Regions from separate parts of the Exiguobacterium sp. s128 genome, predicted to be linked through region 3. Evidence: predicted binding sites of a transcription regulator. Region 3 holds the regulator's gene; each other region holds the start of a gene.
The links. The regulator Rex, encoded in region 3, represses fermentation and respiration genes when NADH is low (regulators of the CRP and FNR family bind a similar motif). The targets are predictions, from matches to a motif close to TTGTGAAATATTTCACAA.
Positions count from the first base shown of each region.

Region 1: the regulator Rex is predicted to act here: its motif matches at 5,323-5,340, upstream of cydD (thiol reductant ABC exporter subunit CydD).
Region 2: the regulator Rex is predicted to act here: its motif matches at 1,829-1,846, upstream of KNQ13_RS07300 (formate/nitrite transporter family protein).

Region 1 is NZ_JACSMT010000005.1:68,323-78,592, reverse strand. It holds gene KNQ13_RS03610 (MFS transporter) at 1-1,510, opposite strand, end outside; gene KNQ13_RS03605 (methyl-accepting chemotaxis protein) at 1,652-3,178, opposite strand; gene ypfJ (KPN_02809 family neutral zinc metallopeptidase) at 3,383-4,228, shown strand; gene KNQ13_RS03595 (nuclear transport factor 2 family protein) at 4,277-4,666, opposite strand; gene KNQ13_RS03590 (RrF2 family transcriptional regulator) at 4,682-5,164, opposite strand; gene cydD (thiol reductant ABC exporter subunit CydD) at 5,376-7,106, shown strand; gene cydC (thiol reductant ABC exporter subunit CydC) at 7,103-8,821, shown strand; gene kynB (arylformamidase) at 9,113-9,736, opposite strand; gene kynA (tryptophan 2,3-dioxygenase) at 9,750-10,270, opposite strand, start outside.
Region 2 is NZ_JACSMT010000014.1:81-10,350, forward strand. It holds gene KNQ13_RS07290 (YitT family protein) at 64-933, opposite strand; gene KNQ13_RS07295 (hypothetical protein) at 1,074-1,682, shown strand; gene KNQ13_RS07300 (formate/nitrite transporter family protein) at 1,867-2,703, shown strand; gene KNQ13_RS07305 (DUF1232 domain-containing protein) at 2,809-3,231, opposite strand; gene KNQ13_RS07310 (aminopeptidase) at 3,327-4,550, shown strand; gene murB (UDP-N-acetylmuramate dehydrogenase) at 4,614-5,546, opposite strand; gene KNQ13_RS07320 (GNAT family N-acetyltransferase) at 5,811-6,326, shown strand; gene KNQ13_RS07325 (GNAT family N-acetyltransferase) at 6,358-6,825, shown strand; gene KNQ13_RS07330 (hypothetical protein) at 6,882-7,241, shown strand; gene KNQ13_RS07335 (hypothetical protein) at 7,358-8,290, shown strand; gene KNQ13_RS07340 (GNAT family N-acetyltransferase) at 8,279-9,118, opposite strand; gene KNQ13_RS07345 (hypothetical protein) at 9,231-9,491, shown strand; gene KNQ13_RS07350 (hypothetical protein) at 9,558-10,270, opposite strand, start outside.
Region 3 is NZ_JACSMT010000006.1:54,917-65,186, reverse strand. It holds gene KNQ13_RS04140 (flavin reductase family protein) at 1-307, shown strand, start outside; gene KNQ13_RS04135 (hypothetical protein) at 409-801, opposite strand; gene KNQ13_RS04130 (ABC-F family ATP-binding cassette domain-containing protein) at 801-2,702, opposite strand; gene KNQ13_RS04125 (redox-sensing transcriptional repressor Rex) at 2,859-3,518, shown strand; gene KNQ13_RS04120 (twin-arginine translocase TatA/TatE family subunit) at 3,518-3,724, shown strand; gene tatC (twin-arginine translocase subunit TatC) at 3,732-4,511, shown strand; tRNA gene KNQ13_RS04110 (tRNA-Ala) at 4,620-4,692, shown strand; gene KNQ13_RS04105 (S8 family serine peptidase) at 4,942-8,682, shown strand; gene KNQ13_RS04100 (hypothetical protein) at 8,853-9,011, shown strand; gene KNQ13_RS04095 (hypothetical protein) at 9,106-9,555, shown strand; gene KNQ13_RS04090 (hypothetical protein) at 9,570-10,046, shown strand.

The DNA.
Region 1 (10,270 bases), on a different contig from region 3:
GTGTCGCGACCCCCGTACTCGGTTGTGTCATTTCATCTGCAATCGGAAACTGAAGCCATTTCCCGTCAATCAGTTCTTGAACGACGGTATATTCTTTCGGCATCTTCACCGGATGATAAAAACCTTCCATGTAGACGGCGCGATACGGCCAGAAAAACAACCCGAGGGCGATGACAGTCGTTCCAATCGCAAGCAGGCGGTAAACCGGAAGCGGCAACGTTTTGGAAGGGCGGTTGAACACGGTCGCGAGGCTTGAAGCGAGCAACAAACTATAGCTGACCATCAGCAATCCGACTAACTTGTTGGGGTCACGAAACATGGCGCCGATCAGCGGAGTCTTCGTGACGAACAAGACAAAGAGGTCGGCGACCTGCTCGTGAGTCCCTGTCGCAAAAACAATCAACGGGATGCTGAGACCGGTGAAGAATAACAGGATTGGCTGACGATAGGAGACAAACGCACCAAACGAAATCAACAACAGAATAACGCCGCCGCCTAACCAGAAACTGAGCGGTAACGTCGTCAGATCGAACATCGGCCACCAGTAGCTCGTTAAATAAAACACATTCGTCCACGAAGAATGACGGCTGAACAACATCAACGTATCAGAGACATTGATGTTGTGTTGCGAAGCTTGCGATCCGGTCAAGATGGAACCGACATACATGAAAAACCAGTATGAATTAAACAATAGGAAAACAAGAGAAAAGGCAATCGTGGAGCGGACATAAAAACCAATCAACGGTTTAATGATCTGCTCTTTCCGACGTGTCCAAAAGGTCTTCGCAAAAATCAGGGCGACCATGATGCCCATGTAGATCAAGGAGAAGAAAAAGTAATGGATGCCGGCTGCCATGAAAGCAAAGACGACGGATAGTCCGGTAATGTCGATCCATGTCCGGCGCGACAGCCGGTCGGATAATGAAAAGTTCGGATTGAATTGTTCACGGAACTTGGGATCAAATATATTAAAAAACAACAACAAGGCGAGTGGGAAGACGGAGTAGCCACATAAGAGATAAATGTGCTGGATCCGCGTGATGACCCATGGATTCAAGGCATAAAACAAAGCGGCGATGCCAAAAGCGACGAGTGATAAAAAAGAAAAGTGAGGTGAGACGTAGACCGAATGCAACCGTTTTGTTAAAGCGAACATCGAAACAGCGGACACGATCAACAAGCCAAAAATAAACGACTTGATCAAAATCGGACCGGACGCACCAAACAGTAAACTGAGCAGATAAAAGGGAAAGATGTAAATCAGACGGGCGACATTCAACAAGGTCGTCGTACTCCAGCGGTTATTCCAGGCGCCAAAAATTTCCTCGAGATAACGATTGGACGAGAGACCAAATGACATATCACTGAAGACGACCATTCCCGGTTTCAGCAGGGGGGCGCCGTACAAAACAATCAAAACGAGAACGCCGGTTAACACGAGAGCATCTTTGTGATAGGTTCGACCAAATCTGCGGGCAACATCGAGTAGTGATTGTAGTGAGGTCTGCATCAAAGAACTCCTCTCTCAAAAAAAGGTCAATTCTCTTACTATTCGGGATATGATGGGATGATTCCTAGAACGGCTCCACTTAATTTTAACAAAAATGCAAGCAGGCTCCTCCGTCTGAAGGAGGAGCCTGCTTGATTTAGGTTACCGATCGATATGATTGGTCAATTCATCAACCAATTGTTCCAACGAACTTGTCATCTGACCGAGTGATTGGGTCATCGTTTCAAATTCGTGTTGGACGGTCGTTTGCTGTTCGAGTGAGACGGCAGTCGACTCAATGCCGTACCGGACTTCAAGCGAAGCGGCTCGGGTCGTCTCCATCCGTTGTTCGATATCGAGCATCTGGACACCGACTCCTTGACGCGCTGTTTGAATCGAGTTGATGCTTTGTTCGACCTCCTGTACCAGTTGCGTGATGTCAGAAAATGTCTGCCGGACACGCTTGGTCATCTGTCGGTTTTCCGACAGTGTCGTCGTATAACTGGCTGCCGTTTCCTTGATTTGATCGGTATCCGCAATCAATGCCTGTAAAACTTCCGTCACTTCATTGGCATAACTGCGCGACTGGACGGCAAGGTGACCAACTTCCGTCGCGACGACGGCAAAGCCACGTCCGGCATCACCGGCACGTGCCGCTTCGATGGCTGCATTTAACGCTAGCAAGTTCGTCTGACCGGCAATCGCTTCCAGATTCGCCAGGATTTTTTGGATTTTATCGGACCGACCGGCCATGGCGGTGATGGAAGTATGCAGACCATTCGTCGATTCGACCATCGCTTCGACCCGGCGATCCATCAGATGCATTTCTTCATTTCCGGTCAAAGCGGTTTTCGTCATATTTTCCGTCGTTGTGGCCGTCCGTGCCATTTTCGACTGAATCGTTGCGATAGCCGCATTGACCTGATGCAATTGATCTGTTCCTTGTTGCATCGATTGGTGTTGTCCGTCGGCAGAGTCAACAATCGGCGCAATCGCAGTCGCAATTTGATTGGTCGCTTCGACCGATTGGACAGCGGCTTGTTGTAAATGCCTCGTATTGGTTTTTAAACTACCGACCAGGGATTCAATCTGCTGACTGACATTCGTGATCAGTTTCGTCGCATCCGCTTCGCGGCGTGATGCCGCCTGACGTTCCTTATTCTGAACAGCGATTTGAATGATGAGCGCAGCACTCGTCAAAATCAGGAAGACAGCATGAATCATCAGGATACTGAACGGATAACCGGCTGTACCGCAAATCAACGCCGGTACAAAAAAGAATCCGGCAAAATGTTGAACGGCGAACAGAACGGTACTGACAAGAATCAAATCAATCCGACGGAAGTAGGCAATCAAGGCCAACACCATAAAAATTGAGAAATGGTATTCGACGAGTCCGTTTCCGCCGGCGACAATCGACATACTGGAGAAAGTTAACGTCACCGTCAACAAAAGCGGTACGTTTTTACTGCGCGGGCGCATTCGGTACAAGACTGTAGCAGCAAGCAAACAAATGACCGGTAACAAAGCAATCCAAGTCAGAGCGATTGGTGAGGCGGCACTGACGTTTCCACGAATGATTTGATAGCCGTCAGCAAAAGTGGTGAATCGGTGTAAAACATGAACGATGAGTGACAAGATGACAACAAATGAACTAATCCCAAGCATAAGCTGATTCCGGCGTTTCATAAAATAAAATTCCTCCAATTTTTAGTTGCAGCTGAAATAAAGCACGAATGCACACGCTGAATGTATCTCACTATCGGTTGGCCATTTCAGATTGTTTAGCTTCAAGATGTTTAAAATAAAATTAAATCTTAAAATAGGAAATCAAGGATAAACAAACACGATGTGGGGTATAGAAATGCATTGAGACTTGTAGGAGGAACGCGTATGAAATGGAAGGGTAGAGAAAGAAGTTCAAACGTCGAAGATCGACGGGGGATGGGTGGAAAAGGAGTCGCTGGGATTGGTGGTGGCCTTGGAATCATTATTCTAATCGTTGTTACTTTGATGGGAGGCAATCCGGCTGATCTGTTAGGGGGACTAACAGAATCGGATAACGGCAGCCAGACAGAGTACCAAGAAACGGCGAAAGAAAAAGAAGCGGCTGATTTTGTCTCTGTTGTCTTAGCCGACACGGAAGAAGTCTGGACAAAGGAATTTAAACAAGACGGGATGACCTATAAAGAACCGACGCTCGTCCTCTATAAGGATCAGGTCAGTTCAGCGTGTGGACAAGCCGGGAAGTCTGTCGGGCCTTTTTATTGTCCAGGTGATCAGAAATTATACATCGATCTTAGTTTTTATGATGAGTTACAAACGAAGTACGGCGCACCCGGCGATTTTGCGATGGCGTATGTCATCGCCCATGAAGTCGGACACCATGTCCAGACACTGCTCGGTACGTCGGACGAAATCATGCCGCTCCGTCAAAAGATGAGTGAAGAGAAGTTTAACAAATACCTCGTTCGTTTTGAGTTGCAGGCGGATTATTATGCCGGCGTTTGGGCGCACCATGCGCAAGGACAAAACTTGCTTGAAGAAGGGGATCTGGAAGAGGCGCTTGGTGCTGCGAATGCAGTTGGGGACGATACGTTACAAGAAAAAGGACAAGGTTATGTCGTGCCGGAAAGCTTTACCCACGGTACTTCCGCACAGCGGGAACGTTGGTTCCAAAAAGGATTCGACAACGGAACGATTGAAGGCGGCGACACCTTCAAGGCGAAGAACTTATAAGCATGAGCAACAGGCACCACTTCATAACGAAGTGATGCCTGTTTTAGATTAATCGTTGTATTGGTTGAACATCGCTGTATCGTCCGGGACATTGGCAAGGTAGACGATTTTTCCGTCTGCATCCAGTCGGGCGATATCCGTTCCGTCTTGCGTGAAGACCGATCCGTCCGCCCGCTTACCGCAAACGGCCCAGCGTGTTTCCATCGTATCCCCTGTTTCTGAAGGAACCCAGCCGGCGTACATGTGCTTGATGTCTTGATTGGCCGTAAAAACCATCCGGACGAACTGTTTCCACGCTTCGATTCCGTGTTGTCCCTGTCCGTTGAGGACGAATGTGATGTCATCCGAAAATAGTGCAATCAAATCCGTAAAGGCTTGCTCGTCGGTCCGGGAAGCGTCAAATAAATCAAAATAACGGTCAAGTGTAGTAGTGTTCATCATAATAATCTCCTTTTAGTTGCGAATCATTTTTTCTTCGATTAAGCTTTGCAGTTTTGTCAGATGGTCAGGCGGACAATTCAAATAAATTTCGCGGCGGATCGAATCAATCGTTTCGCGTTTGAGCGTCGATTGCCACGACTGTTCGGCTTCTGTCATCAAGTCGGACAATAAGCAGATGTTTTGGTTTTGGATGCCCATCAAATCTTCAAAGACTCCGCTTGACGCATACAACGATTGTTTCCCTTCAATCGCTTCATAGACATCAAAAACACGAATTTGTTCAGGGGAAGCTTTCAGACGGAATCCGCCTTTGGCTCCGGGAACGGATATCAACAGATCCGCATGAACGAGCTTCCGGAGCAGTTTTTGAAAATAGGTCGGGGAAGCGCCGAGTTGTTGGCTGATGAATTCGCCCGGCAGGACCCCTTTATCCGGTAAAAACGTCAATAACAGCATGGCATAGATGGATTGCTCAACACCGGTTTTCATTTGCATAAAACATTCTCCTTTTTGTATAACGTGGATAACTATTGTCCACGATACAACCGGATCAATGAATTGTCCAGTAAAATGTCTCTCACAAAACCGTCACACCTTTTCGGCAGCATACCCGTGGCATCAACAGAATGGATTCGGTATACTAAATGTACGATATGTGAAAATATTCACTAAAAGTCGTTCACACTTTGTGAAAGGGCGTTTGATTATGAATCCACTTAAAGGAATCATCACGATTCCGCGTTCAATTTTAATACAACTGATGCTGGCGGCCGTCTTAATGGGTGTTGCCGTCATCGGTCAATCCTATTTAATCGTCATCATCGTCGATCGGATTTTCCTGCAAGGGGATCCGTTCGCGGCAGTCATTCCGTTGCTTGGTGTCCTATTGTTGATGCTTGTCCTGCGCGTCGGCGTCACGTATTGGAACGGACGTCTCGGGACGAATCTTGCGGCACGGGTCAAACAAGACTTACGCCAGGCACTTGTCGCGAAATATACGAAAAACTCCGTTGAATCGATGCTCGAAGGACAATCCGGAAAAAAGGTCAGTGTCCTACTGGATTCCGTCGATGAGATGGACAGTTATTACAGTCAGTACATGCCGAAAGTCATCCAGACGTCGATCGTCCCGCTGATGGTGCTGATTGCAGCCTTCAGCTATGACTGGGTCACGGGACTCGTCATGATGATTACAGCCCCGTTCATTCCGTTGTTTTACATCGTCATCGGGATCATGACCCAAAATCGGGCCGATACGCAACTGGAGAAGATGAATGCCTTCTCCGGAACATTTCTGGATACGTTACAGGGACTGACGACGTTGAAATTATTTGGTCGGGCGAAGGCCCAACAGGACGTCATCGAACGGAGCAGCCTCGACTTTCGGGATGCGACATTGACGGTGTTGAAACTTGCCTTCTTGTCATCACTGATGCTCGAATTCATCTCGATGCTCAGTATGGGAATGATTGCGCTTGAAGTCAGCTTACGTTTGATTCTGTTCCAAAGTATCACCTTTGTCCCGGCCTTTTTGATGTTGGTATTGGCGCCGGAATACTATCTGGCGTTAAAGGAAATGGGCGCAGCCTTCCATACGGGACGGGGCAGTGTCGCGGCCGCGAAACAGATTGCAGCGGAACTGACGGAAGATGACCGGAGCGTCGTCTTCGGACAGACGGAACTACCGGCAGCCCGTCCACCACGGATCGAATTAAAGGACGTCGCTTTTTCATACCGCGATGCCCGGTTTGCGATGACCGAACTGAATCTTGCGATCGAACCGTATCAGAAGGTCGCGTTGATCGGTCGCAGCGGAGCCGGCAAATCAACGGTCCTTCAGTTATTGGCGGGTCTCGCCGATCCGCAGGACGGACAACTGTTACTTGACGCTCAACCCCGTCAGATGATCACCGAAGCAAGCTGGTTCCGCCAACTGAGCTATATCTCCCAGCATCCGTATTTGTATGCCGGGACACTTGCGGAGAATATTGCAATTGGTGAATTACGCGAGGCATCACGTTCAGCGATTGAACAGGCCGCATCTGACGCCGGTCTGACAGAACTGATTCAGCAGTTGCCGAACGGACTCGATACGGTGATCGGGGAAGGCGGACGCGGATTATCCGGCGGAGAAAAACAGCGCGTTGCCTTGGCGCGTGCGTTCTTAAAACGACCGAACATCATCTTGTTTGATGAACCGACGACCGGTCTTGACGTCAAGACGGAACGGTTGCTGCAAGAAGCAATCACTGTTTTAGGACGTGAAGCAACGGTCATCACGGTCGCCCACCGATTGCATACGATTGAACAATCGGATCAAATCGTCATTCTGGAAGCAGGACGGATTGTCGACCGGGGAACACATGAAGAATTACTCGAACGTGAATCGGAGTATGCGATGATGCGTGCCGTTCAACGAGGGGAGGAGACACGATGAAAGAGTTGATGGGAATTTTTCGCTTGATGTTGCACCAAAAACGAGACATCGTCTTCTCGATTGTCTTCGGTGTTCTGGCTGGAGTCACAGCGGTCGGTTTATTTGCGGCAAGCGGCTTTCTGATTTCAAAAGCCGCTTTATTGCCACCGATCCAGACACTGGCTGTCTTGATTGCCTTACAGAAACTGTCGAGCTTGACGCGGGCGGCGAGTCGTTACGCCGAACGCTATTATTCACACCGGGCGACGTTTACGATTCTCAGTGACTTACGGACGACGTTTTATAAACGACTCGAGCCGCTTGCACCGGGGATCTTTGCGAAGTACCGGAGTGGTGACCTGCTCGCACGAATTGTCGGTGACGTCGAAAGTCTCCAAAATACGTTTTTACGGGTCGTCTATCCACCGATCATCTTAGTGCTCGTTTTTCTTTGTACGATCTTTTTCGTCAGCTTCTTTTCACTCAGTGTTGCGCTTGTCCTCGTGATTGGTCTTCTGTTGACGGGATTCGTCATTCCCGGCTGGTTTGCCTACCGGGAACAACGCTTTGCCCGGTCCGTTCGGGCACGGCGGGGGGAACTGTCGACGGAAGTGACGGAATTGTTCCAGGGCTACCGGGATTTAAAGATTTATCAACAACTCGGAAACAAGGAAGCAGAACTGAATGCTGTCGCAGCGCGGTACGTGGCGGAAGAAAAACGCAACGGGCTGCACGCCGTCTCGAATCTTGCATGGAATACACTCGCCACCTTGATCATTTCCTGGATTGTGTTGGGTCTCGGTGCTTATCTGGTCGCCGACGGTCAGCTCGACGGTGTTTTCCTGGCCTTACTCGTCATGACCTCGTTGACGGTGTTTGAAAATGCAGCCCCAATGGCGATTTTGCCGGGCTTCTTTGAAGACAGCCGCCATGCGGCGCGACGGCTCGATGATGTGGTCGAAGCGACAGCGGAACCGGAATATCGTTCGTTTGAGCTGACGCGGGCACCGGAACTCCGGGCCGAACAGGTCACGTTTGCGTTTCCCGATCAGGAACGTCCGGTCTTACGAGACGTCAGCGTGACGTTTCCTGCCGGCAGCAAAACAGCAATTGTCGGAGCGAGCGGCTCCGGGAAATCGACCTTACTGCAACTGTTGTTGCGGATGTATCCGGCAGACGGGATCCGGATTGAGGGAACCCCCGGTCAAGAGATCGATCCGGAAGCGGTATGGCGACAGTCGAATGTCGTCTTGCAACAAAACCATTTCTTTTACGGAACGATCCGCGACAATCTGCAGCTTGCTAGTAGCGAGGCAACGGATGATCAGATGATCGAAGCACTGAATCAAGTGGGCCTTTCGTTGCTCGCTCTTGACGACCGGGTGCTCGAAAAAGGGGAAAACCTGTCCGGCGGTGAAAAACAACGGCTGGCGATTGCCCGGATTTTCTTACGGCAAGCTCCGCTCTACCTGCTCGACGAACCGACCTCATCAGTCGATGCCTTGACGGAACAGACGATCTTGCAGCACTTATTCGCACGTGCAACGGATGCAACGCTGTTGCTGGTCAGTCACCGTCTCGCAGGACTCGAGAAGATGGACCAAATCGTTGTCATGGAGCAAGGTCAAGTCGTCGAAGTTGGCACGTATGCTGATTTGATGGCACGACAAGGTGCTTTTTATGCCTTAAAACAAGTCGAACAATCAGTCTTTACACCGGATCAACTGGTCCGTTAAACCAACAGCCCCCTCCGTCGCTACCAAAGCGTTGGAGGGGGCTGTTTACTATGAAGAGAATTCAATAAGGCAGGACAGCTGGCTTGTGTCTCGCCTGAGGAAAGCGCGTGAGAAAAGAGTGATTGCTTTTGAAACCATCCCTTTTGAGGCTATCAAAAAGCCGCCTTGTTTCACGATTCTGAAAGTAAAAAGTACAATTCAGCTGCGCTGTCAGGAACAAACAAGACCCGATTTTCTGTCTTTAGACAGGAAATCGAGTCTTATTTCTCGTGTAAGTCAAATCTATTGATTTTAATACGGTCGCATCAACGCACGGACGGGACTGCCGTCACCGTCGACGAGCGGAAGCGGAACGGCGTTTAAGTGATAGTCACCTGGTGTGATCGCATCGAGTACGAGCCCTTCCAAGATGTGGACACCGTGTGCTGCGAGGGCATGGTGGGCACTCATCTCTTTACTGTCGATTGCGTCAACAGACGGTAAATCAAGACCAATCAATTCGATACCCAGTGCTCCGAGACGTTCGGCAAGACTCGGTGTCAGGACCGGAATCGTCTCCGGGAACACGGATTTATCGACCCAGCCGTCCGTTTTGATGATCAACCGGCGGACATCGGTTAAATCAAATGCCTCGAGATCACTTGCGACAAGTTCGGTCCGACCGGGCAGATAAATGACACGGGCATGACCGATGTAGAGGTCCGGATCAAGATCAATCACTTTTTGACCGGCATCGTCAAAGTGAAACGGTGCATCGATGTGGGTGCCGGTGTGCAGACTCATCGTGACTTGACCGACGTTGACGGAACCGGTGTCGGCTTTACTCCAATTAATCGTGTAGTTGAACTTCGTATCGCCCGGCCATGTCGTAACGGACGAGGTTAATGGTTGTGAGACATCGATCCAACGGTTCATAGAAGATTCCCCCTCAAAGTTTTGTCCGGACCGACCAGAGTTCCGGGAAAAAGCGGTGGTCGAGCACACGGCGCAGATAACTGACGCCGGACGAACCACCCGTTCCCGGTTTTTGACCGATGATCCGTTCGACGGTGCTCATATGATTAAAGCGCCACATCTGTTGCTGGCTGCCGATGTCGAGCAACTTTTCACCGAGTTCATATAAATCCCAGTACTGTTCGACGTCCTGATAGACGATGGCCCAGGCGGCTTCGACACTCGCGTCAGCTTCCCAGTCTTGCGTGACATCCCGGTTGAGGATCGTCTCGTCAATCGGTAAGCCGCGCCGGTGCATCGCCCGGACGGTTTCGTCATAGATGCTCGGTGTCTTCAAGTCTGCCGTTAATTGAGTGAACAGCGCCGTTTCGTGCTCATAGACCCGCAGCATCTGCGCATTCTTAAACCCGAGGGCAAACTCGATTTGCCGGTTTTGGTAAGACTGGAATCCGGATGAATGTCCCAGCGAATCACGGAACTCCAGATACTCAGCCG
Region 2 (10,270 bases), on a different contig from region 3:
CAATTCGTCACACAAAAAACCGCTACATAAAATTTATGTAGCGGTGAAGGTACTTCACGAAGATTAAAAAGAATACGAGTGTTCTTTATAATTTCCGAAAACCGTATGAATCTCGGAAAATGTGACAAAGGCATTGGATTCGACAGAGGAAACGATTTCTTGTAGTTTAAGGATTTCATTGTTTTGGACAACGACATACACCATCTTTTTCGTTCGGTTCGAATACCCACCACGCGCATCAAGAATCGTCACACCACGTCCAAGTTCTTTTGTGATGACCTCATTGATTTCATCTGCTTTTTCACAAATGATGATACATTGCTTAGAAGCAGAATAAAAACTATAGACGGTTTGAAGTGCTTTTGCACGAACAAAACTCATGATCAGTGCATACATGACGTGCTTCAAATCAAATACAAACCAGACGAGTACATAAATCACTAAGTCCTGCATTAAAAAAATACGTGGGAGCGGCCAATTATGAAAACGTGCATAGAAAAATTTCCCGAGAATATCGAGTCCGCCTGTTGAGGCACCGCCAAAGAAAATCAAGGCCATCGCTAAACCAGAAACAAGACCGGCAAAAATAGAAGCGACGAGAGGATCATTTAAAGACTCAGGTACGATTTGTGTTGGAATCCAGTCAATCAAAAAAGAAGAGACCAGGACGATGATACCCGATAAAAACATAAATCGTTTGGGTAAAAAACGAAAGCCGAGTAAAAAAAGTGGGATGTTTAAGACAAGTTGTGTCAAGCCGATGGGTGTATGAAACAATTCTTGGGCAATGAGCGTAATCCCCATGATACCACCGGATCCGATATCGTTAGGTGATAAGAGAAGGCTGATATACAACGAGTACAACAATGTTCCAACCAAAAGGAAACCAATTTTTTCTGTTCGTTTTTTCTTTGTAGGTCGTTTAATTTTCATGGTGAATGATGAGAAATCTCATGCTCCTCCTCTGTAAAAGTATCTGCCTGCAAGAGTACGCTGATATCAGGAATAATTCAACCCCTGATTTGAAAAAGGTTAACAAAACGACGAGTTTTTTGAGAAAGGGGACCATTTTTTTGAAAAAAATCATACTGATCATTTTCTGTGTCGGAATCGGGTTATCGACCGGTTCATGGGTGGTCTTACAGCAGCAAAAACAACCGGAAGAAGAAAGTTGGAAAGACGGTCATGTGATTACCCGTCATGTCGGCACGTCCATTTCAAATACGGCAGCCATCGAAGAATTGGTCAAACAGTTTCCGTTCTCCGAGTCCTTAGACGACGTTTCAATTACAGGGACAACCGTACGGATGACGTATCGCGTGACGGGGAAAGAACGAGTAGCGTGGACAGGGAGCGATACGGAGGATATTAAACGTGGAAGCCCATTCTTTTTAGAAAGTCGTTTGCCAAAGCTCATCATGCACCATACGTTAGGTCTTTTTTTGAGTGTATCGGATCTCTCCGAACTCCGGATCGAGTACAATGATCCGTTCACTGAAGTGGTATTTGACGTGGACCGTTCGAAGTTTGAAGAGTATACGCCGAAAGATATCGACCGAGCCAGTTCTTCCGCAGATCGGTTTAATCGTGTCGTCGTGGAAGACTATATTCTTGTTGATTCAAGGCGGGCCGCATTTTTCGAAAAGTTTGTCGATGCGCTCCGCATCACACCTGAAAACTAGTTGTATCTAACAATGAAAAGGCATTTTTCACAAACTTGACACAATGATATCGTTTTCACCTTGTTCTTTTGACAAAACGCTAAATAAGGTCTATTCATCACTTGAACATCTTATAAGATGGAAGTATGATAATAAGTGAACAGACATTGTGAAGTTTTGAACAAAAGAAAGCGAGGTTTCTACGATGAACGAGGTAGAAGCATTAGAAGGATTAAGAAAAAAAGCCGTCAAATCGACGCAAATGTTACAGTTGCGTCCACTAGAATATTTGGTTCGAGCGATGCTGGCTGGCGTTTTCATTGGTTTTGCAATCATATTTACACTTAAATCAATCAACGGTTTTTATTTAAATGAATCACCTGTCACGACACTTGTCGGTGGATTGACGTTTGGTGTTGCGCTCGTCTTGATTGTTTATGGCGGAGCAGAATTGTTCACCGGAAACACGATGTACTTTACGACATCGACGATGCGTGGTTATACATCGAAAATGGATACGTTTAAAGTATGGACGCTTTGTTTTATCGGAAACGGACTCGGCGGATTGGCATTTGCTTTACTGTTTTCACAAACGGGAATCATTCAGGAACTCGGGATGGACAACTGGTTGTTTGCCGTATCGGAGACGAAGATTCACCATACGACATGGGAAATCTTTACCCGAGCGATTTTTTGCAACTGGATGGTCTGTCTAGCGATTTTCATTCCAAAAAACATGAAAAATGAGTTAGCACAAATCATGATGATGATGATCCTCGTGGCTGTTTTCTTTGCCTCTGGATTTGATCATGTCATTGCTAACATGGCATTGTTCTCACTTGCTTTAGTCGTACCGCACCCAGAAGCGATTTCGTTTGCTGGAGCAATCCACAATCTGATTCCTGCCTTGTTTGGAAACATCATCGGCGGAGCACTTTTCATGGGAATGATCTACACATGGCTCAATAAATCAAAATTAGAAGTCGATCAATCGGATCAAGAAGCAGCAACGATCAATATCGCTTCAAAACAAAAAGCTTAAAAAATGGCCCGGGTTCGATGGGCTTGACCATACACAAAGAAGGATCCGATGAAAAAATCGGATCCTTCTTTGTTATGAATGGGTGTAGGACATGATCTGATTCGGTTACTCCAGATGCTGAAAACGATCGACATCTGCCGCCAGTTCTTCGTAGATGGCTTCGACGATTTGTGCATCGTCGAATAATCCTAAGATGTTTTCATCTGGTAAGGCATCAACCGGAGACGTGAAATATAGAACGGCTGTCAATAACAATTGTTCTTGCTCAGGTTGCATCTCAAAACGTTTCGTATATAGCGCCCGTAACATTTCAAGTAATTGTTTGAGTTGGAAATAAAGGACAAGTTCCGCTTCACGTTCGATATCCGAACCATCTTCTGACGCGATATCCGTTGTGAGTCGCGCCAATCCGAGTTCGCCTTGAATCAATAAGTCTTCCTGTGCTTTCGTATTTCCGACAGCTGTTAATGCTTGTCGGTGAAAATAGGTGTAAGCAGATTTAAAATCGCCTGGTGTAAATTCCATCATCAACACTCCTTCTGTATCTCTAGTTTCACCTTATTTCTTGCAAAATTGCAACTATTTCGTGAAAATAAGAGTAATAGTTGAAAGGGGATTACATAATGCCGACTCAAGAACAGTTAAAAAAGTATGCCGCACTTGCCGTACGAACAGGAATTAACCTACAAGCAGGTCAACAATTGGAAGTTCGTGCCGGAATCGAAAATGCACCGCTCGTCCGTGAAATCACGCGTGTTGCGTATGAAGTGGGAGCTTCTAACGTATATGTGCAGTGGTCTGATGACGAAATGACGAAAATCCGTTACTTCGACGCACCGGAAGATTCGTTTGACGCCTTCCCGGATTGGTTAACAGCACGATTCGATCAGTTGGCAGAGGAGAAAACAGCGTTTCTATCCGTCGTCAGTGAAGATCCGGATTTATTGAACGGAGTCGAATCGAGCCGGATTGCCCGTGCCAACAAAGCAGCAGGTGTTGCATTAGCTAACTGGCGTAAATTCGTCATGAGCGATAACGTAAGCTGGTGTGTCATCGCAGCGCCTTCGGATGCTTGGGCGGCTAAGGTATTCCCGGACTCTGAACACGCTGTGGAAGACCTGTGGGATGCTATCCTGAAGGCGACACGCGTTGATCAAGCCGATCCAGTCGCAGCGTGGGAGCAACATGACACGAACTTGCGGACAAAGGCGACGTTCCTAACTGAAAAAAAATATAAAAAATTACATTATTCAGCACCGGGTACAGAATTGACGATTGAATTACCAGAGCGTCACGTCTGGCTTGGCGGTGGTGGACCAAATGCCGATGGAGTTGATTTCATCGCGAACCTGCCGACGGAAGAAGTCTTCACATTACCGAAAAAGACAGGTGTGAACGGTCATGTTTCGAGTACGAAACCGCTCAGCTACAGCGGGAATCTGATTGATGGGTTCACATTATGGTTCGAAGACGGAAAAATCGTTAAAGCCGAGGCAAAACAAGGACAGGCAGCACTGGACGAATTGATTTCACTGGACGAAGGTGCACGTTACCTGGGCGAAGTAGCCCTCGTTCCACATCATTCACCGATTTCAGACTCCGGGATTTTATTCTATAACACGTTGTTTGACGAAAATGCATCGTGTCACTTGGCGATCGGCCGTGCCTATTCGACCTGCCTTGAAAACGGACCAAGCTTATCGAATGAGGAATTGGCTGATCAAGGTGCCAACGACTCGATGACACACGTCGACTTCATGATTGGTTCAGGTCAGATGTCGATCGATGGAGAACTAGTGGATGGAACCCGTGAACCATTGATGCGCGACGGAAACTGGGCAATTTAATCCATTCCAAAAAAGGGAGTAGGCGGACACGTTAATTGTGTTGGCCTACTCCCTTTTTTTGATTCAACTGTGTAATTCTTCGCCAATGATTTTTACTTCCGGTTCCAGTAAGATTCCGAATTTTTCTTGAACGGTTTCCTGCACGTGTTGGATGAGCGAAATGTAGTCTGTTGCTGTCGCATCTTTAATGTTGACGATGAATCCGGCATGTTTTTGAGAAACTTCAGCACCACCGATCCGTGCGCCTTGTAAACCGCTGTCTTGAATCAATTTACCGGCAAAATAACCTTCCGGGCGTTTGAAGACACTTCCACAAGATGGATACTCAAGTGGTTGTTTCGTCTCACGTTTATGCGTCAAGTCATCCATCATTTCTTTGATCAAGGCAGGATCACCTTCTGTGAGTAAAAAGCGTCCTTCTAAAATGATGTACTCTTTTTTCGAAAAACAGCTTGATCGATACCCAAGCTCAAGTTCCTCGTGTGAGATGTTCAACAGTTCGCCTTTACGCGTCAAGACCGTCGCGCTGTGGAGGCAGTCTTTTACTTCGCCACCGTAGGCTCCGGCATTCATGATTAAAGCTCCGCCAATCGTACCGGGAATACCACAGGCGAACTCAAGTCCACTCAAAGCATGGTCATACGCAACACGTGATGCTTGGATGATCGCAGCGCCGCTTTGGGCAACGAGTTCATGTCCTTCAACAGAAATATCGGTTAGTTTTTCGAAAGATAAGACGATTCCACGAATACCACCGTCACGAACGACAAGATTCGAACCGTTTCCGAGCATCGTCAGAGGGAGTTCGTGTTCATAGGCATAACGAACAGCAAATGCTGTTTCTTCATATGTCGACGGAATGAGGAACAAATCCGCCAGCCCACCCATTTTAGTGTACGTATGGTTTTTTAAGGGTTCATTAATCAAAACGGCTTCTTTTGCGATACCTTCATATAATCCAGCTAATAATTGCTCTAATAATTGCTCAGTCATCATGTCTCAGTCCTTTTTCATAAATTCCATTCAGCTAAAAACGCTCAAAATATATTTTACACTAATTCTATGATTGATGTTTAGCATACTGTCCCCAAAATACAGACTTGACAGATAAAAAGCAAGCTGTACTTCAGAAATAGGAGTGAATTTTCATCAATATATGATGATTTTCTTTAAAAATAAAAATAATAGGATCAGGAATGAATAAAAGAAAAAAGGGGAAAAATAAAATGAAGGCCTGGTATTTAAAAAGGGGGATTTCAGATGGAAAGTGAACGGTTAGAGATGCGACCATTTTCAGAAGCAGATTTTTCCTTTTATAAAACACTTGTCCAAAATGAACGCGTCATGCGGTATATCAATGGCGGGACGGCACTAGAAGAGGCGGAAGCACGAAGTTGGTTCGAACGACAATTCGGACGATATGAAGACGACCGCCAAACCGGTTTTCTATTGTTGGAAAAAAAAGAAACACGCGAACCGGTCGGATTTGCCGGACTCATTCTTCAAGAAGTGGACGGTGTCGAAGAATTAGAAGTCGGATATTGGTTGACACCGATTCATTGGAAGGTCGGATATGGTCGAGAAGCAGCAAATCGGTTGATGCGCGAAGCGTTTGAAAGAGGACACGATCGTTTGATTTCGATTATTCATCCAGAAAATAAATCTTCCCAAAATGTCGCGCGGGCGAATGGGTTACAATGGGAAAAGGACACAGTTTTCAATGGAATTCCAGTCGTCATCTATTCCTGTCGCTTATCTCGGCTGTTTAGAGGATGACCTATGAAATGATAGAGGAGCGAAGTCATTCATGTACCAGACCACGTTGATCACATTTAATGAGTTAACTGTCTCAAGCTTATATCAGTTACTGAAGTTACGAACCGATATTTTCGTCGTTGAACAAGACTGCCCGTATCCCGAGCTCGACAATCGTGATCAAGACGCGTTACATGGTCTTGCTTATGAGGGAGAGAAATTAATTGGTTGCTTACGGATTTTACCGAGAAAGTCGTCCGGAGCAGTTGCGATCGGACGTGTTGCCGTGCAAGTCGATTACCGATCGCATGGAATAGCAAGAAGACTGTTAAACGAAGCGATCGCGTATCTTCAAGAGCAAGGCGAGGTTTTGATTGACCTTCAAGCGCAGGCGCACCTGAAAGAGTTTTATGGTTCATTTGGATTTGAAGAGAAATCAGAGATTTATCTAGAAGACGGCATCCCGCATCTGGATATGCAGATGCAGTTAAGTGAAGTTCCAAAAAGACTTCAGGAATAGGGTGGACGAACCGATGATGATAGCAGGAAGAACTCTATCTGGAGGTGAGTCAGTCATTGAAAAAAGTACTGGTCATTCTCGCGTTAAGTCTGATCGGGGTGTTATCGTTTGCTGTCGGTATCTCCTATGCTGAACTTCAAATTAGCCAACGTAGTTCGGAAGAACAATTGGCTAAGATGTTACAAACCCGGCATGGCATCGATCAGACATCATTGTTAGAAGTGAAGGCCTCGTTTTCATTTCGACATCGGCAAGTGATTCAGGTCCGCTTACGTGGTGAACCCGCCGTCACCTATGAATTCATTCAACCTGAACGACAACTTGAGTATGTCGGTTCGGTTGGGACAAGTGTCGAAAAAGTCGGAAAGCAGGATGAAGCTTTTCGAAATTCGCACTTGAAAGTGAGTGAAAAATAAAAAATCTTGGTGCTATTCTCGAAGCAGAGAAACACCAAGATTTTTTTTGAGTCTTTCAAGAAGAATCGATATTGCGTACACTACGAAGAGAGACATCATTCAGGAGGAAACTTATTATGAGAAGATTTATAAAAAACGAAGCAATCGCCCCTGCGATCCACGCCTTTCGGACGCTCGAGCGAACGGACTTTCATACATACAATCAGCAATTAACACCAGAAGAACGCCGCGCACTGAATTTTATCGGGCGAGCAATCTCTCTACAATCGAGTGAACACCTCGCTTTGGCACTTGAAACAAAGCAGCCGATGATGGACGTAGACCGTCTTCTGGTCGATTTAATCCAGACGGATCAAAGGACTTCTCTATTTCGACAGTTACTTGCGAATGGCTTAGATCTTAACCAATTGGTGACGATTGACGGACATCGTTCGCTTGTCAGACAGCCGCTCTCTTTCCCGGTAGGCTTATATACAGTCTACAATCATGAGTTATTTACGATAGCTCTTCAGGCCGGACTAGATCTTACGTATACGACGACATTACAGCGGAGCGATCGTTTTCTCGAGACCGATGAAATCAATACGCTCGACATCGTGTTGTTACTGACACATGAAGAGGAACTGGACGAAAAGAGCCTCCAGATGTTCCGGCACTCGACGACAGTAGGCTTGGTCGAACGATTACACCGTTCAAAGTCTAAAAATTTGCAACCGATTATTGAGGACACCAATTACGTGGTCTCTTTCCGCTATGCCAAACATTTCCCGTTGTTTTATGCCATCGTTGGTCGCCAGACGGATCAGTTCCCCAAAATGTTGGAAGACGCATTGAAGGATCCAAATCAGCCAGACATCATCAAGGATGCCTTACTTGCCTTTCATAATTATCAACCAGGTCTTGCGGCGAGTTTAGGGAAGACCTATTATGAGAGCTTATTTGAAATCGGGAATCAATTGAAGTCACGTGGTCATGTTGATTTTAATGCAGTAGACGATCAATATGTGTTAGCGGAGTATTTCGATATCGTGCAACGATTACGTGGTTAAGAGGGCACCTTCGCACGAATAACGATGCCAATTGGAAAAGACTTGAATATCGCAAAAAGCATCAGGCTGATAAAGGCGGAGAGCATCTTGATGAGTCGAAAAGCAATACACTTCAAAAGAAAAGATATTCTTTTTGTGGAGTTTCGTCTGAAACGTGTCTAAGATACGCCGCCCATACCCTTGGTGTTTGAGTTGAGGTAGACAGGTGATTTCCAAAAGTCGGACGGTTTGTTTATGTTTTTCAATGAGAATCGTTCCGACGATGGTTTTATCATCATAAACGAGATAGGGTAAAGCACCTTGATCGACTAAGTAGTCGAGATGTAGAGTATCATAAGGAAATAGGAACTCGGAGTCACAAGTCGCATCGTTCCGGATGGTCAAGTATAACTGACGATTACGTAGTGTGAGTGGTTTGAACTGGACGGAAGGAACCCGATTATGGGTGAGACCGATTAAACGAAACTGTTCACTGGATAACTGGTAACCTAACGATGTCCAGGTGGAGACGAATCCGAAGTCATGTGGAGGTATGATTTGTACATCGATGTGTTTAGGGGAGAGAAAAATCGCTTCGGAGTGTACGTGTCGTGCGAGATAGCGAAATGCGTGTAAATCGGTATAAGCCGCATTCAAGATCTGGATCGAGTGTTCGAGGACATGGAAACCAAGTGTAGCTGAGACCTGATCCTCTTTCCAAACGGTCCATTGGTGATGTTCGGTTGGTTGACAGGACAACGATAAGGGGAAAAAACGATTGTTTTGGAGCAACCGATGCACTAAACGACGCTGCTGATGAGACAATTGTCGGTAAGACAGAATATTCATATCCTAGACGCCCTTTCAAAGAAAATGAAAGCCAGTACCTATAGTATACAAATAAATAAGTGTTAAATGGTTTTAATTTGAAATTTAAGGTAAATATTTAGGTGGTGAAGAGATGAAAAAAACATTGATTGCATTAGGCTTCTTTTGGATCATGTTAGCGATTCCGATACAAGCGCAGGAAATCGAAAAAAATGAAACGAGTGTCCGAGAATCGACTACGTACGGAAGTTACGGGACGATGGATGAAATCATCACCGATCAAAAGGAACCAACGTATGACGGTTTTGATTCACCTAATGACATGGCTTTTTTGTTTGCCTGTATCGCATTACTTGCGACGGTTGGATTAGGAATTGTCAACGCAACAGACTAATGTGAGAAAAAGACGCAGGCCTCTCTACGATATGCAGAGTCCTGCGTCTTTGTAGTTGATGTTTCATCAAAAATGAATGTGTTTTCTTCGACCGACGCGCTCGATTCGTTCATGTTCTTCCTCTAATCCAGCTTGTTCAAGCAGGTCGAGATAATAACGAAATGGCGTCGACCGATGCGAAAAGTAAGGAATGTATTCTGTGAATAACATGGCCTCGGCCCGTTCGAGTTCACGTAGAGCAATCAAGGCGTGCAGTTCGGCGAAGCGGATTTCTTGATACAGCAATAACATGTCAGCATCCACACGGACTTTCATCTGTAATTTTTTAGCGTGGTTATTCAATAACGCGACATAGGATTCGCGTTCCGAGTTATTCGTACAGTGTGTGAGGACAGCGAGGAACAGGTCGCTCCGTTCTGTATCGACATCGATCGGCACCTTGACGGCCGTATAGATGGCGCGTTGCATCCACGTCTGATCGGGTGCTTCGAGCTTATAATAACCGACAAGCTCTTCGAACAATTCAACTTGCGTGACTTTAATCAGTCGAAACGGATCGTTACTCAAAAAGAGGGGTTCTTCTCCAGCTGCAGAGGAGAGTAAAAAAAAGAATTCCTCAAAGGCGACACGTGTCCCGTTTTTTCGACCGATGTAATGCCGTAAGTGTTTGAGTAAACGTTTGGCTGTCACATACCAATTTTTTTGTTCACGAAGCGAAACGAGTTCGTTTGGCTCCAGATAATGAAGATCATAAGCAAGCTGAATAAATTGTTCCGTTT
Region 3 (10,270 bases):
GGCAGCCCCGCTTGCTTACGGTGAAAGTGAACTGGAGCGGACGAACCTGACGTTGATCGAGAGTGATCTGATTGATGTTCCGGCAGTTGCGGAAGCGAAAATCCGGTTTGAACTGAAACTGACGCAACACGTTGAACTGGACGCAGCCGATCTGTTGATTGGGGAAGTCGTGCGTTACCACGTCGCGGATGAACTGGTCGACTCGTTCCGGATTGATGCCAACGGTTTAGGCGCCATTGCCCGTCTTGCCGGCAATGATTATGCCAAGATTGGCGACATCTTTACGATTGCTCGTCCGACGAAATAAAAATAAGGCGGATAAAGCCACGCCGAATAGACGAGAGCAGCGGGTATCGTATCCGCTGCCCTCGTCTATTTCAATTCAATGGAGTTGCCCGGCTGGAAAGATCACTCGACGTTGTGACGCTTGCTGTACTGGAAGCCGTCGAGGAGATAAAACAGGACAGCGAGGGCCCAGATGCCGACACAACTGATCAAGAAGGCGACGAGTGGCGAAACGGCACCATAATACATGACGATCATCGGATCGTTGAGCTCGACGAAAAGTTGGGTTGTCAGTAACGTACAGCATAAGCCGGACAACAAACTGATGAACAATCCGCTCCATGTCTGAATGACGAGACCGATCATACAGGAAATCAAGATGAATAACGGATACACGGCATTAAATGCATCCGGTCGGATGAAGGCCGAGACATAATCGGCGTACATCGGGACGAAGTACAAGACACCGGACAATAACCCCTGGATCAGGTTGATCAGATAACTTTTCGAACGCATCAGTGGAACGACTCCCACTGTTCCATCAGCTCAAGTAAATCGACATCAATCTGGTCGCGTTCAGTTGAGAGGGACGTTGCTTTTGGAATGTCATTAAAGACTTCCGGTTCACACAACAGCTGTTCGATTTCGACCGACCGGTTCTCTAACCGTTCGATTTCCTGTTCGAGCTGTTCGAGTTGCTGTTTCTTTTTCCGTGCCTCTTTCTGGGCTTCCTTATCAATCGTCTTCGTCGAAGCGACCTTGATCGCTTTTGCTTCTTCTGCTTCGAGCCGGGCAATTTCTTCCTTCTCGGCTTTTTTCTCCGTATAGTACGAGTAATCGCCGAGATAATCAGTCACCCCGTCAACACTCATCTCGATGACGCGTGTCGCGACACGGTCGATGAAGTAACGGTCGTGGGAGACAAACAGTAAGGTTCCTTCATAATCGACGAGCGCATTTTCAAGGACCATCTTCGAATCGAGATCCAAGTGGTTCGTCGGCTCGTCCAGAACTAACAGATTCGTTTTGCGTAATTTCAGCTTCGCAAGGGCGAGTCGTCCCCGTTCACCACCGGACAATTCATGGACGAGCTTAAAGACATCGTCTCCGCTGAACAAGAATTGACCAAGCACGGACCGGACTTCCTGCTCGCGCATCAACGGCCACTCGTTCCAAATCTCATCGATGACCCGGTTGCGGTCGTTCAGTTCCGCCTGCTCCTGATCGTAGTAGCCGATTGAAACGCCGGTGCCGAAACGATAGTCACCGAACAGCGGTTTCAGACGACCGACAAGGACTTTCAGTAACGTCGACTTGCCGATTCCGTTTGGACCGACGAGTGCCAGAGACTCTGCACGTTGGAGACGGAAGGTGATATTTTTCGAGACGGCTTCTTCGTAGCCGACGGCGAGTTGATTGACTTGCAGGACGTCGTTGCCGCTTTGTTTTTCAATCGGGAATGACAGGACGGTACTGCGTTCATCACCATCCGGTCGGTCGATCCGGTCGACTTTTTCGAGACGTTTGCGGACACTTTGCGCCCGTTTCGTCGTCGTCGCCCGGGCGATGTTACGTTGGATGAAGTCTTGCATCTTCGCAAGTTCTTCTTGTTGCTGTTCGAACTGCTTCATTTCCTGTTCGTACAAGGCTGCTTTTTGCTCGAGATATTTTGTATAGTTGCCGGTAAACTTCCGGGACACGTTACGTGACAACTCATAGACGACGTTGACGACTTGGTCGAGGAAGTACCGGTCATGGGACACGATCAAGACAGCGCCACGGTAACCGGATAAGTAACTTTCGAGCCAAGACAGTGTATCGATGTCGAGGTGATTCGTGGGCTCATCAAGAATCAACAGTTCCGGTGCCTGCAGCAACATCTTCGCCAAAGCGAGCCGGGTCCGCTGTCCACCGGAAAGCGTCTGAATCCGGCGGGAATAATCGTCCGGATAAAAGCGCATCCCGTGTAAGACGGAGCGGATGTTGGCTTCGAACTGATAGCCGCCGGCTTCCGAGAAGTCATGTTGTGCTTGATCGTACGTCTTGAGCAGACGGTCATAGGCGACGGGATCATTTAATATGTGCTCCATCCCCATCTCGATTTCCATCCGGCGTAATGCACGTTCTTGATCCTGAAGGTGTTCGAAGACGGTCAGCATCTCGTTCCAGATCGATTCGTTGGATTCGAGTCCACTGTCCTGAGCGAGGTAACCGATCCGGACTTCCTTACTCTTCATGATTTCCCCGGAATCATGTGACAGTTCTCCGGCGATGATTTTTAAAAGTGTCGATTTTCCGGCACCATTTCGACCGACGAGTGCAATCCGGTCCCGTTCCTGTACTTCGAGTTTAATATTTTCTAAAATCGGCTCCACGCCGAATGATTTTGAGAGTTGGTTTACTTGTAAGAGAATCATATCCATCCATCCTTCCACCCTTTAGTCTATCACGAAAAATCCTGCCGAATATAATATTTGTTACTCTATGTGAAGTGGTTTACAATCAAGAAGAGTAGAATTCTTTGCATTGATTTGGGTGCCACGTCAGAACGTGGCCGAAGGGGGAACTGCAGTATGAATGGGCCAGACACAAAAATACCACAAGCAACGGCAAAACGGCTGCCGTTATATTATCGTTTTATCCAGAGTCTTTATAACTCCGGCAAGCTGCGCGTCTCGTCAGCAGAGCTCAGTGAAGCAGTCAAAGTCGACTCGGCGACGATCCGTCGTGACTTTTCCTACTTTGGGGCGTTAGGGAAAAAAGGATACGGTTACAATGTCCAACATTTACTGACATTTTTCCGAAAAACATTAAACCAAGACGAAGTCACGAATGTCGCCCTCGTTGGGGTCGGACATCTCGGAACAGCGTTTGCAAATTATAACTTTTTAAAGAATAATAGTACTCGTATCGTCATCGCGTTTGACGCCGATGAGGAGAAGGTCGGAACGACGACACAAGACGTTCCGATTTATCACGTGTCTGATATGAAAGAACAAATCGAAGCGAACAAGGTTGATGTTGCCATCTTGACGGTACCGTCGCAGTTCGCGCAGTCAGTAGCGGACGAGTTAGTTGAGTATGGTGTGACCGGCATTCTGAACTTTACACCGGCCCGGTTGAACGTACCGGCTCACGTTCGGGTCCATCACATCGATTTGTCGATCGAGTTGCAGTCGCTTGTTTATTTCATGAAGCATTATTCGCAATCAGCTGAAGGAGTGAAATCATAATGGAAAACCTTATTCCGTTAACAGTCGGATTTATGGGACCAGGGAGTATCGCCTTGATCGGTGTCGTCGCCTTGATCATCTTCGGACCGAAGAAATTACCGGAGCTCGGCCGCGCCGCCGGTCAGACATTAAAAGAGTTCAAGAGCGCAACACATGGCATCATGGACGATGATAAAGACAAAAAGGACGAAACGAAAGAGAAGTGAGTGAATCATGGCGATCGATCAAGAACAGAGTATGACGACGCATTTAGATGAACTGCGCAAGCGGATCGTCTGGTCGCTCATCATCGTGGTGGTCATGTTCGTCGCAGCCTTTCCGCTTGTCCGTCCGCTTGTCCGATTTTTGCAGGCTGACTTAAAAGAACTTGGAATCGGGCTGAATGCCTTTAACGTGGCGGATCCACTGATGTTGTATCTGAATCTTGCGTTCATCATCGCAATCGTCTTGGCGTCACCGTTTTGGATGTATCAGCTTTGGGCATTCATCCGTCCCGGCTTGCATGACCAAGAACAAAAAGCGACGTTGACCTATATTCCGGTAACGTTCTTCTTATTTTTAGCCGGCATCTCGTTTTCTTACTTTTGGCTGTTACCGTTTTTACTTGAAGTATCGACGGAGCTCGGACAAGAGCTTGGCATCGAACAAGTCATCGGCGTCGAGAACTATTTCAGTTTCCTGATTCGATTGACGATTCCGTTTGGTGTCTTGTTTCAACTCCCCGTCGTGACGATGTTTTTGACACGTCTCGGACTGGTGACACCGTTCTTCATGCGGAAGAATCGGAAGTATGCCTACTTTGCATTATTTGTCGTCGCGGCGTTGATTTCACCACCGGACGTCACCTCGCATTTAATGATCTCTGTCCCGTTGTTCGTCTTATATGAAATCAGCATCCTGATTTCAGCGCGGACGTATAAAAAAGTCCTGATCTTGGAGCAACAGGCAGAACTGGAGCGACAGGCGGATTTGATGCGTGACTTAAATAAATAAGTAGTGAAACTCTCTTTGTCCAGGCGACAAGGAGAGTTTTTTTGTAAGCGGTCTAATTTTATATTGAAAAAATGTACAGGACTGGTTATACTCTTAATAGAAACACACGGGGGCTTAGCTCAGCTGGGAGAGCGTTTGGCTGGCAGCCAAAAGGTCGTCGGTTCGAGCCCGATAGTCTCCATTCCGTTTTATCGATCAAACCCTTGGGAAACCAAGGGTTTTTTTGTGTTTCCTTATCATGATTCCTTTTATGAAAAAAGGTAAATATAGGAGTTATTTGATTTTCAGGTGACATAAACAAACAAATACTTTTAAAAAGCACCAAATTTAAATTGTATATTAAGAGAAAATTAATTAAACTGAAAATACAGAATTTTAGTTTGGAATGATTTTCGGTCACATTACATCTTTCGGAAAAGGGGAAAAAAGAATGAAGAAGAAGATTGCACTGGTGGCAGCAGCCCTCATGACATCTTCCAGCCTAGTTCATGCTGAGGGACATGTGTCATCACAAAAAGTGGATGTACAAAAACCACAAGCGCTCTCACTCAAGAAAACGGGTCAGGAAAAGTCATACAGCCAAAATGAAAAAGTCCGGATCGTCGTCGAACTCGATCAAAAAGCAGCAATCGAGCACGCACAAGCCCAGAATAAACGCTACAGCGCGTTAAGCAATACGGAAAAAATCATTCTCAAGAATCAAATCGTCAACAAACAGAAGGAAGTCAAAGCAGCGATTGCTCAAAAAGACATCGCGGTTGCCTATAAGGAAAGCTTCACGACCGTCTTGAACGGGTTCAGCGGGGAAGTCAAATATGGTGAAATCAAGGAACTGAAGAAATTAAGCGGCATCAAAAATGTACATATCGCACACGAATATGCGCGTCCGGAAGTCGAAAAGGGCGCGACGCCAAACATGTTACATAGCAAAGACATGGTCAATGCGAAGCAGACGTGGCAGGACTACGGGTATAAAGGGGAAGGGACGATCGTCGCCGTCATCGATACGGGAATCGATCCGACGCACAAGGACATGGTCCTCAGTCCGGAGACAAAAGTCGATTTGACATCATCAAAAGTCGAAGGCTTTAAATCGTCAAAAGGCCTAAAAGGAAACTACTTCACGGAAAAAGTACCGTATGGCTATAACTATGCGGATCACGACAGCGAAATCCGTGATCTCGGGCCGGGCGCTTCGATGCACGGGATGCACGTTGCCGGTACAGTGGGTGCCAATGGCGATGAAGCGAACGGTGGCATCAAAGGGGTTGCACCTGAGACACAACTTCTTGCGATGAAAGTATTCGGAAACGACCCGGGGATGCCGTCGACATTCAGTGACATCTACATCAAAGCGATTGATGATGCGATTGCGCTTGGAGCAGACGTCATCAACATGAGTCTCGGTTCAACGGCATCATTCGTCCAAAAAGATGATCCGGAACAAAAAGCAATCGTTAATGCGATGAACAACGGCATTTTATGTGCGATTTCAGCCGGAAACTCGGCATTTGCCGGAAGTGGCGCCGGAAACCCCTACGCGTCGAATCCGGACGTCGGTGTCGTCGGTTCACCGGGCTTGATCAGTGAGTCACTACAAGTCGCATCGGTCGAGAACACACAGCTGACACTCGAAGGAATGGCGTTGACGGTCGACGGGCAGGACGCCGGTTACCTCGCCTATCAAAAACAAGATTCACCGAATCCGATTGCGGTCTTCGATAAAGAGAAGATGGATGTCGTCTATGTCGGTGATGGCAGTGAAACGAATTATGCGGATAAAGACGTCAAAGATAAAGTCGTCTTCGTTGTCCGGAACGGCAGCTTCAACTACGGGATGATTCAGGCGGAAGCCGAGAAACAAGGCGCAGCCGGTGTCATCGTCCGCGGTCGGGTCGATCACGGGGATTACGTCAGCATGGCGCTCAATAAACCAACGATTCCGCTCGTCTCGTTAAGCATTGCCGACGGAAACGAACTCGAAGCGAAAGCAAAAGACGGCAAAGCATTGACGGTGACGTTCGACGGAAAAGCGGTCTCCAGTCCGAATCCGGTTGCCGGCGAAATGTCTGACTTCACGTCATGGGGTGTCACACCGAACCTTGACTTCAAGCCGGAAATCACGGCACCAGGCGGAAAAATTTATTCGACGCTCAACGATAACGAATACGGCGTCATGAGCGGGACATCGATGGCGGCACCACACGTCGCCGGTGGAACGGCGCTTGTCATGCAACGGATCGACAAGGACTTTAAGGTCAGCGGTGCGACACGTGTCAAACTCGCGAAGACGATCTTGATGAACACATCACGTCCGCAACTCGATAAAGGGAAGTACAATGCGGAAGCGAAAACCGGCAATTATTACTCGCCGCGTCGTGAAGGAGCGGGTCTGATGGACTTGCGTGCGGCGATGAAAACACCGGTCGTCGTGACGGAAACGAAGTCGGGCGAAGGAAAAGCAGCCTTAAAACAAGTCGGTGACAAGTTCACCTTCACGTTAGACTTGAAGAACTACAGCAATGAGAAGTTAACGTACAAACTGGCCGGTACCGTTCAATCGGATCTCGCAGTTGAAGGTCAGAACCTGCTCGAGGCGAATGGTATCTTCAAAAAAGGAACAGTGGATGCGGTCGATGCCAACAAAGGCACGTTCCCGATTTCCTTCACGGTCGGCTCGAAGAAAGCAAGCTCGGTCGCGATCAATGCGAAGAGTACGACGAAAGTTAACGTCACGGTCGACTTAAAAGACACGGTTGATTGGGCGAACGGTGCACCACTCGACACGATCTTCGAAAACGGCTACTTCGTCGAAGGATTCGTCCGTCTCGTCGATGCAAACAGCAAAAACCCGGAGTTGACGGTTCCGTATGTCGGCTTTAAAGGGGCATGGGACAAAGCACCGATCGTGGATGCGCCACTCTATGACGGCAACACATTCTACGGCATCACGGGTCTTGCGACAGAAGTGAAGGATGACTTTAACTTCCTCGGTACGAATGCGCTCGGTAAAGTCGTCAAAGAAAAAGTTTCGTTCTCTCCGAACGGCGACGGCAGTGCGGATGAGGCATTCCCGGTTCTCTCGTTCTTACGGAATGCGAAGAAAGTCGAGTATTCGATTCTCGACCGCAACCAGTCACCACTCCGTAAACTCGAAACCCAGTCGGATGTCGTCAAGAACTACTACGATGGTGGAGCGGAACCAGGCTTTACGCCGGTGACGAACGCCGCGTGGGATGGAACGATCAACGGTTCAAAAGTCAAAGACGGTCTGTACTACTACCAAGTGAAATCAGTCGTCGATTACCCGAATGCGAAATGGCAGACCGCGACATTCCCGATCTATGTCGATACGAAAGTACCGGCTGCGACCGTCAAATGGGATGCTGACAAGAAGGCCGTCTCATGGACAGCCGGTGATCAAGGAACAGGTATCGCTTCATTTGATCTTCTCGTTGACGGCAAAAGTGTCTTGAAACAACCGCTTGCTCCGTCTGCTAAAAATTACACGCTGACGGATCTTCCGAGCCGCGCGAAAGTCACGTTCGTCGTCTCTGATTACGCGGGCAACATCGTCAAGAAAAACGTCAACACGACAGGCGTCGACAAAGCGGTGCCGAGTGTCCAAATCGACACACCGGAAGCACTTGCCTTAACGACGTCGCAACAAGTGACCGTAACAGGTAACGTTGCCGACGAGTCAGGCGTGAAGTCATTTAAAATCAACGGCAAATCCGTGAAATTACGCTGGGATGCCGCGCAACAACACTATGCGTTCAGCCAGAACATCACGTATACGACAGACGGCGTGAAATCGTTTAAAGTCGAAGCGTACGATGGAAAAGGCAACCGTGTCGCCTTCAGCCGTCAAGTCATCATCGATTCGGAACGTCCGACGATCCGTGTGACGGCACCAACAACGGTTTCAAGCAAAACCAAAACAGCGAAGATGACGATCGTCCTGCGCGACAACTACGATGAGTTACGCTTTGATCTGAACGGCAATGCCGAGTACCGCCGTTCGTTCAAAGAACCATACGAGATGCGTGCATTCAAGAAGACAATCAACAAAACCGTTACCTTGAAAAAAGGTCAAAACGTCTACAACCTGAAACTGACTGACTTAGGCGGCCATGTCGTCGAGAAAAAAGTTGTCATTACGAAGAAGTAATTCTTTTATGAAAAGTGCTTGGCAGGGTGGAATTCCGTCCTGTCCGGCACTTTTTTTTGTGGTCGGACACAAAACGTTTCCGTCTGAACGGCTGAGACAACGCTTTAGGTGTTTATCAAGTTCCGGGAATGGGAAATTTCTTAATAGGTTATTTTTGAGGGGGAATTAGTATGAATCCATTCACAACGTTGATCGCCTTCATCGTCGGCTGTCTTGTTCTGTATCTCGGAATACGTGATAAGAACGGCTGGTTGATCGGTGTCGCAATGATTCCGTTAGCAATCGTTGCCTATAGCGTCATTTATTTAATCATTCAAGTCTCGTCGTAGAAACTTCTTTTGTAGAAGTTTCTTTTTTTTTGAAACGTAACTGGTAAACTGTAAGTATATGACAGTAAAGAGCAAACGAAAGGAACGTGCCCGGATGGAAATTGGAACAGTTCAACAAACCGAATTAAAAGCGCTTTATCAAGAGATGCATCAACGAACGACTGCTAAAGTATGGGGTGTCCTGGCACTCTTTTTATTCGTCAGCAGCATGATTGAGCAACCGTTGCTGGCCTTGATCATTCCAATTTTGTACTTCGTCTATGATGCCACGGTGCAACACCGGCGTTTTCAAGTGGTTGCCCGTTATACGACGGAAAAATCGGCAAGTCGTCTGTTCCGTCTGCATGTCGGAGTCGGCCTGTTTCAATATGGAGCGTTGGCTGTTTTGATTGTTCTCACGGCCAATCGTTCGAGCACGGTCTTTTTGCTCGGACTGTGTCTTGGCGTCATCCCGTTTTACTGGCTCTGTCGACGCTTTTTGATCTATCGTTCAAAACAGATTGATCCGACTTATATCAGTGAAACAGACATCCAGCAAGGATAAAGGGGGATAGCCGGATGCAAACGGCAAAGGACGAACGACTACATGAACTGACGCTTGCCTATATCGACAAAAGTCAATTTCAAAAAAAGGGCTGGGTGATGGCGGCAGTGGCTGCGATGCTTGGAATCTTTTCGGAAACGATGGATTCAGCACTTTACTTCGGTCTGTTGCCGCTCGTCTATCTGATTTTTGATTTCCCGTTCCAATGGGAAAAACGCAAAATTTTAGAACGGTATCTCTCAAAAGATCAAGTGATGACACAGTGGATGCTGTGGCTTGGAATTCAGTTTGTGTTATATTCGTCGCTGTTCATCGTAGTGCTCGAAACAAAAAAACTGTCTTGGTGGAAGATGACCTTTTGGATGGTTCTGGTTCTGGTGCCACTCTACTTCGCAACCGACTGGTTATTTAAGACGATGGCGCGGTCAGGCGATCCCGACTTCGTCAGTGATCAGGAAGTGCACAAGCACGTCAAGTATCTGGAAGAATGACAGGGTTAAGTTAAAGGAGAGAACATCATGCGCACGGCACGGGACGAACGGTTACATGAGTTGACGCTTGCTTACATGGAGAAAGACCTTTTAGGAACGAAGTGGTTATGGACAGCTCTACTTTTGATGGGTATCGGAATTTTAATGACACTGTTTGATTCGGTTCTATTGACGCTGTTGTTTCCGGCTGCTTTCCTTGGATCCAATCTTCGTTATCAAGTCAA